DNA from 2 places in the Cobetia sp. D5 genome. Region 2 is predicted to be linked to the other one. Evidence: riboswitches for the same ligand, from Rfam matches in the RefSeq annotation. Region 2 holds a riboswitch; the other holds the start of a gene.

Evidence for each region. A riboswitch is a leader RNA that binds a small molecule or an ion and turns the genes downstream of it on or off. The one in region 2 is predicted to bind thiamine pyrophosphate.
Region 1: another riboswitch for thiamine pyrophosphate. It lies ahead of U0O11_RS05970 (ABC transporter ATP-binding protein); the one in region 2 lies ahead of thiC (phosphomethylpyrimidine synthase ThiC).

Annotation. Positions count from the first base shown of each region.
Region 1 is NZ_CP142020.1:1,407,547-1,412,844, forward strand. Features, by position in the region: gene U0O11_RS05960 (ABC transporter substrate-binding protein) at 1-1,161, opposite strand, end outside; gene U0O11_RS05965 (ABC transporter permease) at 1,308-2,075, opposite strand; gene U0O11_RS05970 (ABC transporter ATP-binding protein) at 2,072-2,824, opposite strand; TPP riboswitch at 2,883-2,996, opposite strand; gene U0O11_RS05975 (hypothetical protein) at 3,197-4,162, shown strand; gene U0O11_RS05980 (potassium/proton antiporter) at 4,300-5,298, shown strand, end outside.
Region 2 is NZ_CP142020.1:3,180,216-3,185,513, forward strand. Features, by position in the region: gene U0O11_RS13295 (TIGR04283 family arsenosugar biosynthesis glycosyltransferase) at 292-1,002, shown strand; gene U0O11_RS13300 (TIGR04282 family arsenosugar biosynthesis glycosyltransferase) at 995-1,720, shown strand; TPP riboswitch at 1,856-1,982, shown strand; gene tenA (thiaminase II) at 2,129-2,788, shown strand; TPP riboswitch at 2,946-3,086, shown strand; gene thiC (phosphomethylpyrimidine synthase ThiC) at 3,213-5,222, shown strand.

The sequences.
Region 1 (5,298 bases), 1.8 Mb from region 2:
GTACCAGGCTTCCTTGTTGAGCTCGGTATCCAGTGCCGGATCGGAATCGCGGAACATCTCCCAGCCCTGGTCCGGGTGATTGATGATCCAGGCGGTGGCTTCGCCGACGGCGGCGAGGAAGCCGGCGTACTGTGCCTGCTTGCGCTCGTAGCTGTCGCTGTTGGCGACGAAGATCAGCTCGTCATAGGTCGGCACGCCTTCTTCCTCGATGTAGAAGGCGCGGCCCTTGACGCCTTCCTGGGCCATCTGGGCCAGCTCGAAGTTGCGGAAGGCGCCGGTGACGGCATCGACCTTGCGCGTCAGCAGGGACGGTGTCAGCGAGAAGTTGACGTTGGTCAGCGTGATGTCATCCAGCGTCAGGCCGCTGTGCTGCAGCATGGTGGAGAGCAGCACTTCCTCGACACCGCCCACCGAGTAGCCGACCCGCTTGCCCTTGAGGTCGGCGATCGACTGGATGTCGCTGTCGGCGCGCACCACCACCACATTCAGCGGCGTGGCGACCAGGGTGCCGATACGCACCAGCGGCAGGCCCTGATCGATCTGCAGGTGCAGCTGCGGCTGATAGCTGATGGCGATGTCGACGCGCTCGGCGGCGGCCAGCTTGGGCGGCACGCTCGGATCGGCGGGGGCGATCAGCTCGACATCAAGGCCGTGCTTCTTGAACAGGCCCAGCTCCTGCGCCAGCACCAGCGGGGCGTGACCGGGGTTGGTGTACCAGTCGAGCATGACCTTGAACTGTGTCAGCGGCTGCTCGGCGGTGGCAGCGTCCTTGGAGTTGTCCTCGACGACGTCCTTCGAGTCAGCATCAGCGCTCTGTTCGTCGCTGGCGGCTGGCGGGGCATCCGCGGCCGGTTCAGCACCGTTCTTGGCCTGCTCGGCGGCGCCGGCGGTCGCTTCGACGGCTTCCTGGCTTGCCACCGGCGCGGAGGCGGCCGAGTCACCGTTCACTCCGACCTCGGCCTGCTGAGCGACGATTTCCGGCGCTGACTGGGTGCTGGTGGCGGGTTCTGCCTCGGCGGCGTGGGCCGACATGGCGGTGGCTGGCAGGCTGCTCAGGCACAGCGTGGTCAGCAGGGTGGCGAAGGCGGTGGACAGCAGCGAGGCACGCGGTGAACGTGTCGGCTGCGCTTTGCGCCGTGGCGCCGATGACGAAAGAGACATGGCGGAGTTCCTTGTGATCACAGGGTAGTGGTGCTGCCGTTCGTGGGCGGCAGTCGTCAGGCTCATGCAATTTGTGTCGAGCGTCGTTGCGTCTTTCGGTTACGCGATCTTGCGGTCTTGCGGTAGTTACTCGAAGCCCAGGCGTGTCAGCTCAGGCGTGTCAGCCGGTCGCGGTGCCAGGGCATCAGGGCGCGCAGCAGCGCATCCAGCGAGAAATAGAGCAGCAGGGAGAAGGCGACCAGCACCAGCAGGGCGGCGAACATGAGGTCGATTTCCATGCGCGCGTTGGCATTGAGCATCAGATAGCCCAGCCCCTGACTGGCACCGGCCCATTCCCCGATGACGGCGCCGATGGGGGCGGCGGTCGCGGCCATGCGTATGCCGGAGGCCAGTGCCGGCAGCGCGGCGGGCAACTGGATGTGGATCAGTCGGCGCCATGGACTGGCGCCCAGGGTATGGGCAAGATCCAGCCAGCCCTGTCGGGTCTGGCGCAGGCCGTCGTAGCCGGTGGAGGCGACCGGGAAATAGATGATCAGCGTCGCCATCACCACCTTGGACAGCATGTCATAGCCGAGCCACAGCACCAGCAGCGGCGCGATCGCGAACAGCGGTATCACCTGGCTGATCAGCAGCATCGGCAGCAGCGTGCGGCGCAGGCGGGGAATGAAGGCCAGCGCCAGCGCGGTGGCAAGGCCGAGCAGAATGCCCAGCACCAGCCCGGCCAGTATCTCGCTGATGGTGACGCCAGCGTGATGAGCCAGCAGCGGCGCCTTCTGGATCAGCACCTCGAGCACGGCCTGCGGCGTGGGCAGAATGTAGGGCGGTACGGCGGTAACGGCAATGATCAGCTGCCACAGCCCCAGCAGGAGCAGCGCGCTGATGACGAGGTGACGCATGGCGTGCAGACGTTTCATGCGGCCTCCTCGCTATCGCGCAGGCGGGCGATCAGTTGCGCCTGCGCCGGTGGCAGGGCCGGGTCATCCAGTGGCACAGGGCGTGCGGCACCAAGCCCCGGCAGGCGTTCCAGCTCGGCGCCGTGGCCCGGGAGGCTCGATGGGCGCAGCACCAGCAGTTGATCGGCGAGGCGCAATGCCTCCAGTGGGTCATGGGTCACCATCAGGACGGTGCGGCCCTTGAGCAGGCGGCTGGCCAGATCATGCAGCTCCAGACGGGTGATGGCATCCACCGCCGAGAACGGCTCATCCATCATCACGACCGGTGCCTGCTGGTAGAGCGTGCGAGCGAGGGCGACGCGCTGGCGCTGACCGCCGGAGAGGGCGTCCGGCCAGGCCTGCTCACGGCCCTCAAGCCCGACCGCGGCCAGCAGTTCATGGGCAAGCTTGCGATTGCGCGGCCGCCGGCGCAGGTCATCGCCCAGCCACAGGTTGTCGATGACGCGCCGCCACGGCAGCAACAGGTCCTGCTGCGCCATCCAGGCCACGCGGTCGGTCAGCGGCTGACCGTCATCGGTGGCGAGGTCGAGCTGATGGAGGTCTGACATCTCCAGGCCGGCCAGCAGGCGCAGCAGCGAGCTCTTGCCGCAGCCGGAGCGCCCCAGCAGTGCCGTCCAGCTACCGGCTTCCAGACGTGCGGAGATATCGCGGAACAGCGTGTGGCCGGCGTAATCGATTCGTGCGTTGTTGAGGGTGAGTCCCAGCGACACAGGCAATTCCGTGGTCAGGCGGCGTGCCGGCAGGAGGAAGCAGGTGACGCGCCATGCAGGGCACGCGTCGGGGATTCCCTCCGCCGGTATCAACCGGATCAGGTTCCAGGGGTTGTCGCGCGACGTATCGCTGCGGCTCTCAGCCCATCCTCGGGCACCCCCATCCAGGTCGACAGTGTAACGTCACTCTCTTGCTGGTGTCTTGTCCGACGCGGGTCAGGGGCGGGGGGCGAGTCCGGTGGGCAGGGCAGAGGTGGGCAGGGCAGAGGTGGGCAGGGCAGAGGTGGCGTGCGAAACGGACTATGCCGATGTGCCACGCCTTGGGTATGCTGAGCTTTACTGTAACAAGACGTATAGCCCTAGGAGATCATCATGCCCGACACACCGGATCTCTCGACCTGTTCCAGTTATCCCGTTCCCCCACGGCGGCCGAGCACGGCTGAGGCCGTGGGCGAGCCGCGTCCCGTGCCCAGGGGCTGGCCCGAGGAGTCACTGACCCGACGGCTCTCGACCTATCTGGGTCAACCGCTCGAGCCGCTGGCACTCGCCTGGCCGGATAGCGCCAACTGGCTATGGCGCCAGCGTGGCGGCACGCCCGGCCTCATCAAGCTGGCGCGCACCGGCCCAGACCATGACCCCTTCTGGCGCGCCATGCGCGGGGTCTTCGGCGCCGATCGCTGGGCGACGCCGGAGGGGCTGACGCGACTGGCGGGCGCCTTGCCCGCGCGTTTGCCGATTCCGCCACTGCCCCTGACCTTTCTGGGGCGTCTCGATGGCGCGCCCATCTGGCACCTGCCGTGGTCCAGCGGGCAGCCGAGCGATCTCAGCATCACTTTCTGTGAGCTGCTCGGCGACCAGCTCGGTCGCCTGCATCAGGATACGGTGTCGGGCTTCGGTCAGCCGCTGGCGCAGCCGATGCCGCTGTTGCACTGGAATACCCGCGTCACGCGCTTTCTCGCCCATCACCCGCGTCGCGCGGAGCTTGGCACGCTGCTCAAGCGCACCTTCCCGGCACCGACTCGCGCGGTGTGGTGTCTGCCGGACATGCGTGCCGATCAATACCTGTGCGCCGCCACCGGCTGGGTATGGAGCGATTGGGAGGCGCTGGTGTGGGCGCCGATCGAGTTCGACTGGGCGCTGGTGGAGTTGCTGCTGGAAACGCCGGAGCAGCGTCAGGCCTTCATGAAGGGCTATTCGCGCCATGGGCGCATGATCGATCTCGATGGCCAGCGTGAACTGTGTCGTGCGCTGTTGTGGGCGATGGAGGCCTTCGGTCCGCGGTCCTATGCTGAGCTTGCGGCAGCCCCTGCCTGGGTCTCGCCGCGCAGCCTGGCGTGAAATCCGCGTGCTGCACGCTGCAAGTACATGAAAGGTGTGAAATTTCTCTGCAGCCCCATCGCTGACATGGAATACTGTGGGTGAGTCGTCGTGGACGTCACTCGAGATCTGATGTAGGGCTTGGCGGGGGAGCACTCGTGGTAGAGAACCTGAATTATTATTTCTTGCTGGCAGGCACGCTGATCGCCTTGAGCGTGTTGGCCAGCCGCGTCTCGGCGCGTCTTGGCATGCCGCTGCTACTGCTGTTCCTCGGCCTTGGCATGCTGGCGGGTGAAGATGGCGTACTGGGCATCCAGTTCGACGACGCCTCATCCGCTTACATGATCGGTAACCTGGCGCTGGCGCTCATTTTGCTCGACGGCGGCCTGCGCACGCGGCTGTCCACGTTTCGTGCCGGCCTGAAACCGGCGCTGGTGCTGGCCACCGTCGGGGTCTTCATGACCAGTGGTCTGGTGGGCCTTCTGGCCATGTGGCTGTTTGATCTCACCCTGATCGAAGGCCTGCTGGTCGGGGCCATCGTCGGCTCCACCGATGCCGCGGCGGTCTTCTCGCTGCTGGGCGGTCAGGGCGTTCACCTCAATGAACGTGTCGGTGCGACGCTGGAAATCGAGTCCGGCACCAACGACCCGATGGCGATCTTCCTGACCATCACGCTGGCCGAGATCCTGACCGGTCAGCTCTCCGGCGTCGCGTCGGGCATCATGAGCTTCCTGCTGCAGTTCGGTGTCGGCGCCGCCATGGGGATCGCCGGCGGCTGGTTGATCGCCCGTCTGATGCGCTATCTGGACCTCGCGCCCGGCCTCTATTCGCTGCTGGCGCTGGCGCTGGGTCTGAGCCTGTTCGCCACCACCAACGAGATGGGCGGCAGCGGTTTCCTTGCCATCTATCTGTGCGGCCTGATGATCGGCAATCACCCCGGGCGGCATCTGGAGCACATCCTGCCGGTGCATGATGGCCTGGCGCATCTCTCGCAGATCGTGCTGTTCCTGATGCTGGGCCTTTTGGTCTCGCCCTCGACCATGCTGCAGTTCGCGCTGCCGGCCGCCATCCTCAGCGTGGCGCTGATTCTGGTGGTGCGCCCGCTGGCGGTCATCCTGTGTCTCAAGCCGTTCTTCCGCTTCCGCTGGCGTGAGCTG
Region 2 (5,298 bases):
AATGTAGTCCTGTGCCCTCGCATGCACCCAATGGCCAGCTAGGCATTGTGTGGCCATGGAGCGACACTGGGTCGACGCCAAGCGTTTATTGAACGATGACGCGCTGATAGAGCCTATCTCGCCCGTGCATCCAGCCTACGAACTCCTGCGTATGATCCAACGAATACGCCATCGTCGGAGCCTGCCGCCATGAACCAGCAGCCACCCCCAGCATCACGGACGTCCGCCAGCCGGGACTCCCTGTCGAGCACATGCACGCACCTGACGCGCGCTCCCTGGCTGAGCATCGTGATGCCGGTGCATGACGAGGCAGCCGGCATCGTGCAAACCCTGATTGCCCTGAGTCGCCTGCGCGCGGGGGGTGACTGTGAAGTGATCGTGGTGGATGGTGGCTCGACGGATGGCACCCCCTCACTGGCCCGACCGCTGTGTGATGCCGTGCTGAGCAGTGAGCCGGGCCGGGCACGCCAGATGAATGCCGGAGCCGCGCGTGCACGCGGAGAATGGCTGCTGTTTCTGCATGCCGATACCGACTTGCCCGACAATGCGCTGGCATTGCTCAAGGAGGCCATCACGACGCATCGCCGCAGCGACTGGGGCCGCTTCGATGTCAGCATCAAGGGCGAGTCGCCGTGGTTACCGATGATCGCCGCCATGATGAATCTGCGCTCGCGGCTGACCAGCATCAGCACGGGCGACCAGACCCAGTTCGTGAAGCGCTCGACCTTCGAGGCCATCGGCGGCTTTGCCGACATGCCACTGATGGAAGATATCTGGCTGAGTGCCCATCTCAAGCATCTGACCCCGCCAATGAACCTGACCGCGCGTGTCACGACCAGCGGTCGACGCTGGGAGACCCACGGCGTCTGGCGCACCATCGTCAAGATGTGGGGACTGCGGCTGGCGGCCTGGTGTGGCGTCTCCCCTGCACGCCTGGCACGCCTTTACGGCTATCGCGCCGCGGCGCAGGCCTGTGAGCAGCGCGGCATGCCACATGCGTGATGCGGTGTTGCCTACCTTGCCCACCGCTGATGCCGCGTCAGAGGTGCGCCCGACTCTCATCATCTTCGGTCGCCTGCCCATCGCCGGCCACTGCAAGACACGCCTGATCCCCGCACTCGGCCCCGAGGGCGCAGCTCGACTCTATGCGCGGATGCTGAGCCATATCGTTGACCACGCCTGCGCCGCGCGCCTCGGCAAGGTCGTGGTGATGCTGACGCCCTCTGCCGAGCCGTCGAGTCAGGCACCTGAACAGGCGGCTCTGCGGGCAGCGCTGGAAGCCCGGCTGCGAAGCGTTGTCGATGCCACTGCCGACCTCACCTTCGAGGCACAGCCGCAGGGGGAGCTCGGTGAGCGAATGTCCCGGGCCATGGCCCGACATCTGCCCGAGGGGCCGGTGTTGCTGATGGGCTCCGACCTGCCAGCGCTGGATAGCCAGCGGCTGCGCGAGGCAGCCCACAGACTGCGCACTCACGACGCGGTGCTGCAGCCCACCGACGATGGTGGCTATGGCTTGATCGGCCTCAAGGCGCCCTGCCCGCAAGCCTTCCTGCTGCCCCACTGGAGCCATGCCCATGTCTGCCGGGACACTCTGGCGCTGCTGGCCCGGGCGGGGAGAACGGCCGCTTGCCTGCCGACCAGCTGGGATGTCGATGAGCCGCGTGACCTTGCGCGACTGTCGCGCCACCTGCCGGCACTCATGGCCGACCTTGCCGCTTGAGACTTTCCATAAATAAGCCCGCTTGAGGCTCATCACAGGTTCGGCATGCCTCCCAAAGTCGTATGCATTTTTGCTCACACTGCCCTTCTTCTACGCCGCAGGGCTGTTACACTCGCTGCATCGTGACTCACATGTCACAGCTTGACGGGGTGCCGGTAAGACCGGCTGAGATGTCATGCGCAGGCAACGTCCTTGCGTGAATGACGATCCCGCCGAACCTGATCCGGCTAGTACCGGCGTAGGGATCAAGCGCGAAGCGATGCCACTCGATATCGTCACCACTTTCTCACGGTGACTGTCGGCACCTCCCCCGCTTTTCCCCTGCTCCTGTTCCGGTACTGGCCACGCTTGCGCCAGAGACCTGCCGCCCCATTACGGGTCGTCAGCACGCTCACCGAGGGATGCGTCATGCCTAGTTTCAACGACCTGACCAGTGCCTGCGCCGAGGAATGGCGTGACTATCTCGAGCACGACTTCGTTCGCCAGCTGGGCGAAGGTCGTCTGCCGGAGGAGTCCTTCCGCCATTACCTGCAGCAGGACTACCTGTTCCTGATCCACTTCGCGCGTGCCTGGGCGCTGGCCGCCTACAAGAGCCGCACCCTCGCGGAGCTGCGTCAGGCCACGGCCAGTCTCGACACCATCCTCAATACCGAGCTCGATCTGCATATCGGCTACTGCAGCGAGTGGGGCATCAGCGAGGATGACCTGAGCGAGCTGCCGGAATCCCGCGCCACCCTGGCCTATACCCGTTACGTGCTCGATTGCGGCCAGCGCGGCGACCTGCTCGATCTGCACGTGGCGCTCGCGCCCTGCCTGATCGGCTACGGCGAGATCGCCGAGTGGCTGCTCGATCAGGACACCACCGAGATCGAGAACAACCCATACGCGGACTGGATCGCGATGTACTCAAGCGATGACTTCAAGGAAGCCGTCGAAGCCGAGCGCGAATGGCTGGATGCGCGCCTCTCGGAGGCCTCGGAGCGCCGACTGGGTGAGCTGGTCGATGTCTTCCGGGACGCCACGCGACTCGAGATCGACTTCTGGCAGATGGGCCTCGATCGCGCTTGAGTCATCACAGACTGACGTCCCGGCACTCGCCATGAGCCGCTCGGGATGACGCCATCCCCATGGATGGCACGACTGACAGGCCAACAGAGCCTGGATGCGAGAATGCTCCCCGTGGCAAGCCTGACGCTTCGGGCAACACCCTCGCATTGAAATCTGCACACGCTTGACGGGGTGCCGGTGGAACCGGCTGAGATCCTGCATGCATGCTTCGCCGCCCTGACGCGCGAGCTTGCCAGCAAGGGGTCCCGTGGAACCTGAACCGGTTAGGACCGGCGTAGGAATCAAGCTGATGGCCAGCCGCTGCGCGCGGCCGCCTCGCTCCCGGGCCACCTGCTGGCAAGGAGTCGGCGACGACCATCCTCTCCCTGCGCACGGTCTTCCCATGATGACGTCAGCCGTGACGTCGCCCTTTGAGGAGACCTGCATGAGCACTGCCCCGACGACACAAGACCCGCAAGCCACCAACGCCGCCGAGTCACCGCTCGCCTCGCAGCCTGAGGCTGCCCCCAAGGCACGCGCGCGCGCCGGTCGCAAGGATGGCAGCCGCCATCTCGCCAGCGAAGCACGAGTCGACGCCGCCGCCATCGCGCCGCTGAGCGGCTCGCGCAAGATCTATATCGAAGGCTCCCGTCCGGACATCCGCGTGCCCATGCGCGAGATCGGCTGCTCGCCGACCCAGACCTCCAGCGGCCTGGAAGAGAACCCGCCGATCGTCGTCTACGATACCTCCGGCCCCTACACCGATCCGGCGGTCGAGATCGACATCCGCCGGGGCCTGGCGCCGCTGCGCGAGAAGTGGATCGAGGAACGCGGTGATACCGAACAGCTCAATCAGCTGAGCAGTGAATATGGTCGCGTGCGCCAGGCCGACCTGCGCCTGTCGTCCCTGCGCTTCGAGCTGGACCACCGCCCGCGTCGTGCCCTGCCGGGCAAGAATGTCACCCAGCTGCACTACGCGCGCCAGGGCATCATCACCCCGGAGATGGAATACATCGCGATTCGCGAGAATCAGCGTCGTATCGCGCTGCGTGAGGAATATCAGGGCAGCGAATCCGTCGAGAGCATTCTGGGCCACCAGCACCCGGGCCACAGCTTCGGCGCCAACCTGCCCGACGAGATCACCGCCGAATTCGTGCGTGAGGAAGTCGCATGCGGCCGCGCCATCATTCCCGCCAACATCAATCACCCGGAAAGCGAGCCGATGATCATCGGCCGCAACTTCCTGGTGAAGGTCAACGGCAACCTGGGCAACTCGGCGGTCACCTCCTCCATCGAGGAAGAGGTCGACAAAATGACCTGGGCGATCCGCTGGGGTTCCGACACCGTGATGGACCTCTCGACCGGCGCCAACATCCACGAGACCCGTGAATGGATTCTGCGCAACTCTCCCGTGCCCATCGGCACGGTGCCGATCTATCAGGCGCTGGAGAAGGTCGATGGCGTGGCCGAGAACCTCGATTGGGAGATCTTCCGCGACACGCTGATCGAGCAGGCCGAGCAAGGCGTCGACTATTTCACCATCCACGCCGGCGTCCTGCTGCGCTATGTGCCGCTGACCGCCAGCCGCGTGACCGGCATCGTCTCGCGCGGCGGCTCGATCATGGCCAAGTGGTGTCTGGCACATCACGAGGAAAGCTTCCTCTATCGTCACTTCGAGGACATCTGCGAGATCTGCAAGGCCTACGACATCAGCCTGTCACTGGGCGATGGCCTGCGCCCGGGCTCGGTGGCCGATGCCAATGACGCCGCCCAGTTCGGTGAGCTCGAGACGCTTGGCGAGCTGACCAAGATCGCCTGGCAGCACGATGTCCAGGTCATGATCGAGGGCCCGGGTCACGTGCCGATGCACCTGATCAAGGAGAACATGGACAAGCAGCTCAGCGAGTGTGACGAGGCGCCCTTCTACACCCTCGGCCCGCTGACCACCGACATCGCCCCGGGCTACGACCACATCACCTCCGGCATTGGTGCCGCGATGATCGGCTGGTTCGGCTGCGCCATGCTCTGCTACGTGACCCCCAAGGAGCACCTGGGCTTGCCCAACAAGGACGACGTCAAGACCGGCATCATCACCTACAAGATCGCCGCGCATGCCGCCGATCTGGCCAAGGGCCACCCGGGCGCGCAACGCCGTGACAATGCGCTCTCCAAGGCACGCTTCGAGTTCCGCTGGGAAGACCAGTTCAATCTGGGCCTGGACCCGGACACCGCGCGCAGCTTCCACGACGAGACGCTGCCCAAGGACTCGGCCAAGGTCGCCCACTTCTGCTCCATGTGCGGGCCGAAGTTCTGCTCGATGAAGATCACCCAGGAAGTGCGCGATTACGCCAATGAGCATGGTCTGACCGGCGATGCCGACAGCGTGATGGCCGGCATGCAGGAGCAGGCCGACAAGTTCAAGCGTGAAGGCAGCCAGCTCTATCAGGAGGTCTAGCCAAGTGCCTGACGCACAGGAAGGCTGACATTCCGAGCGACACAAAAAACGCCCCGACCAGTGATGGTCGGGGCGT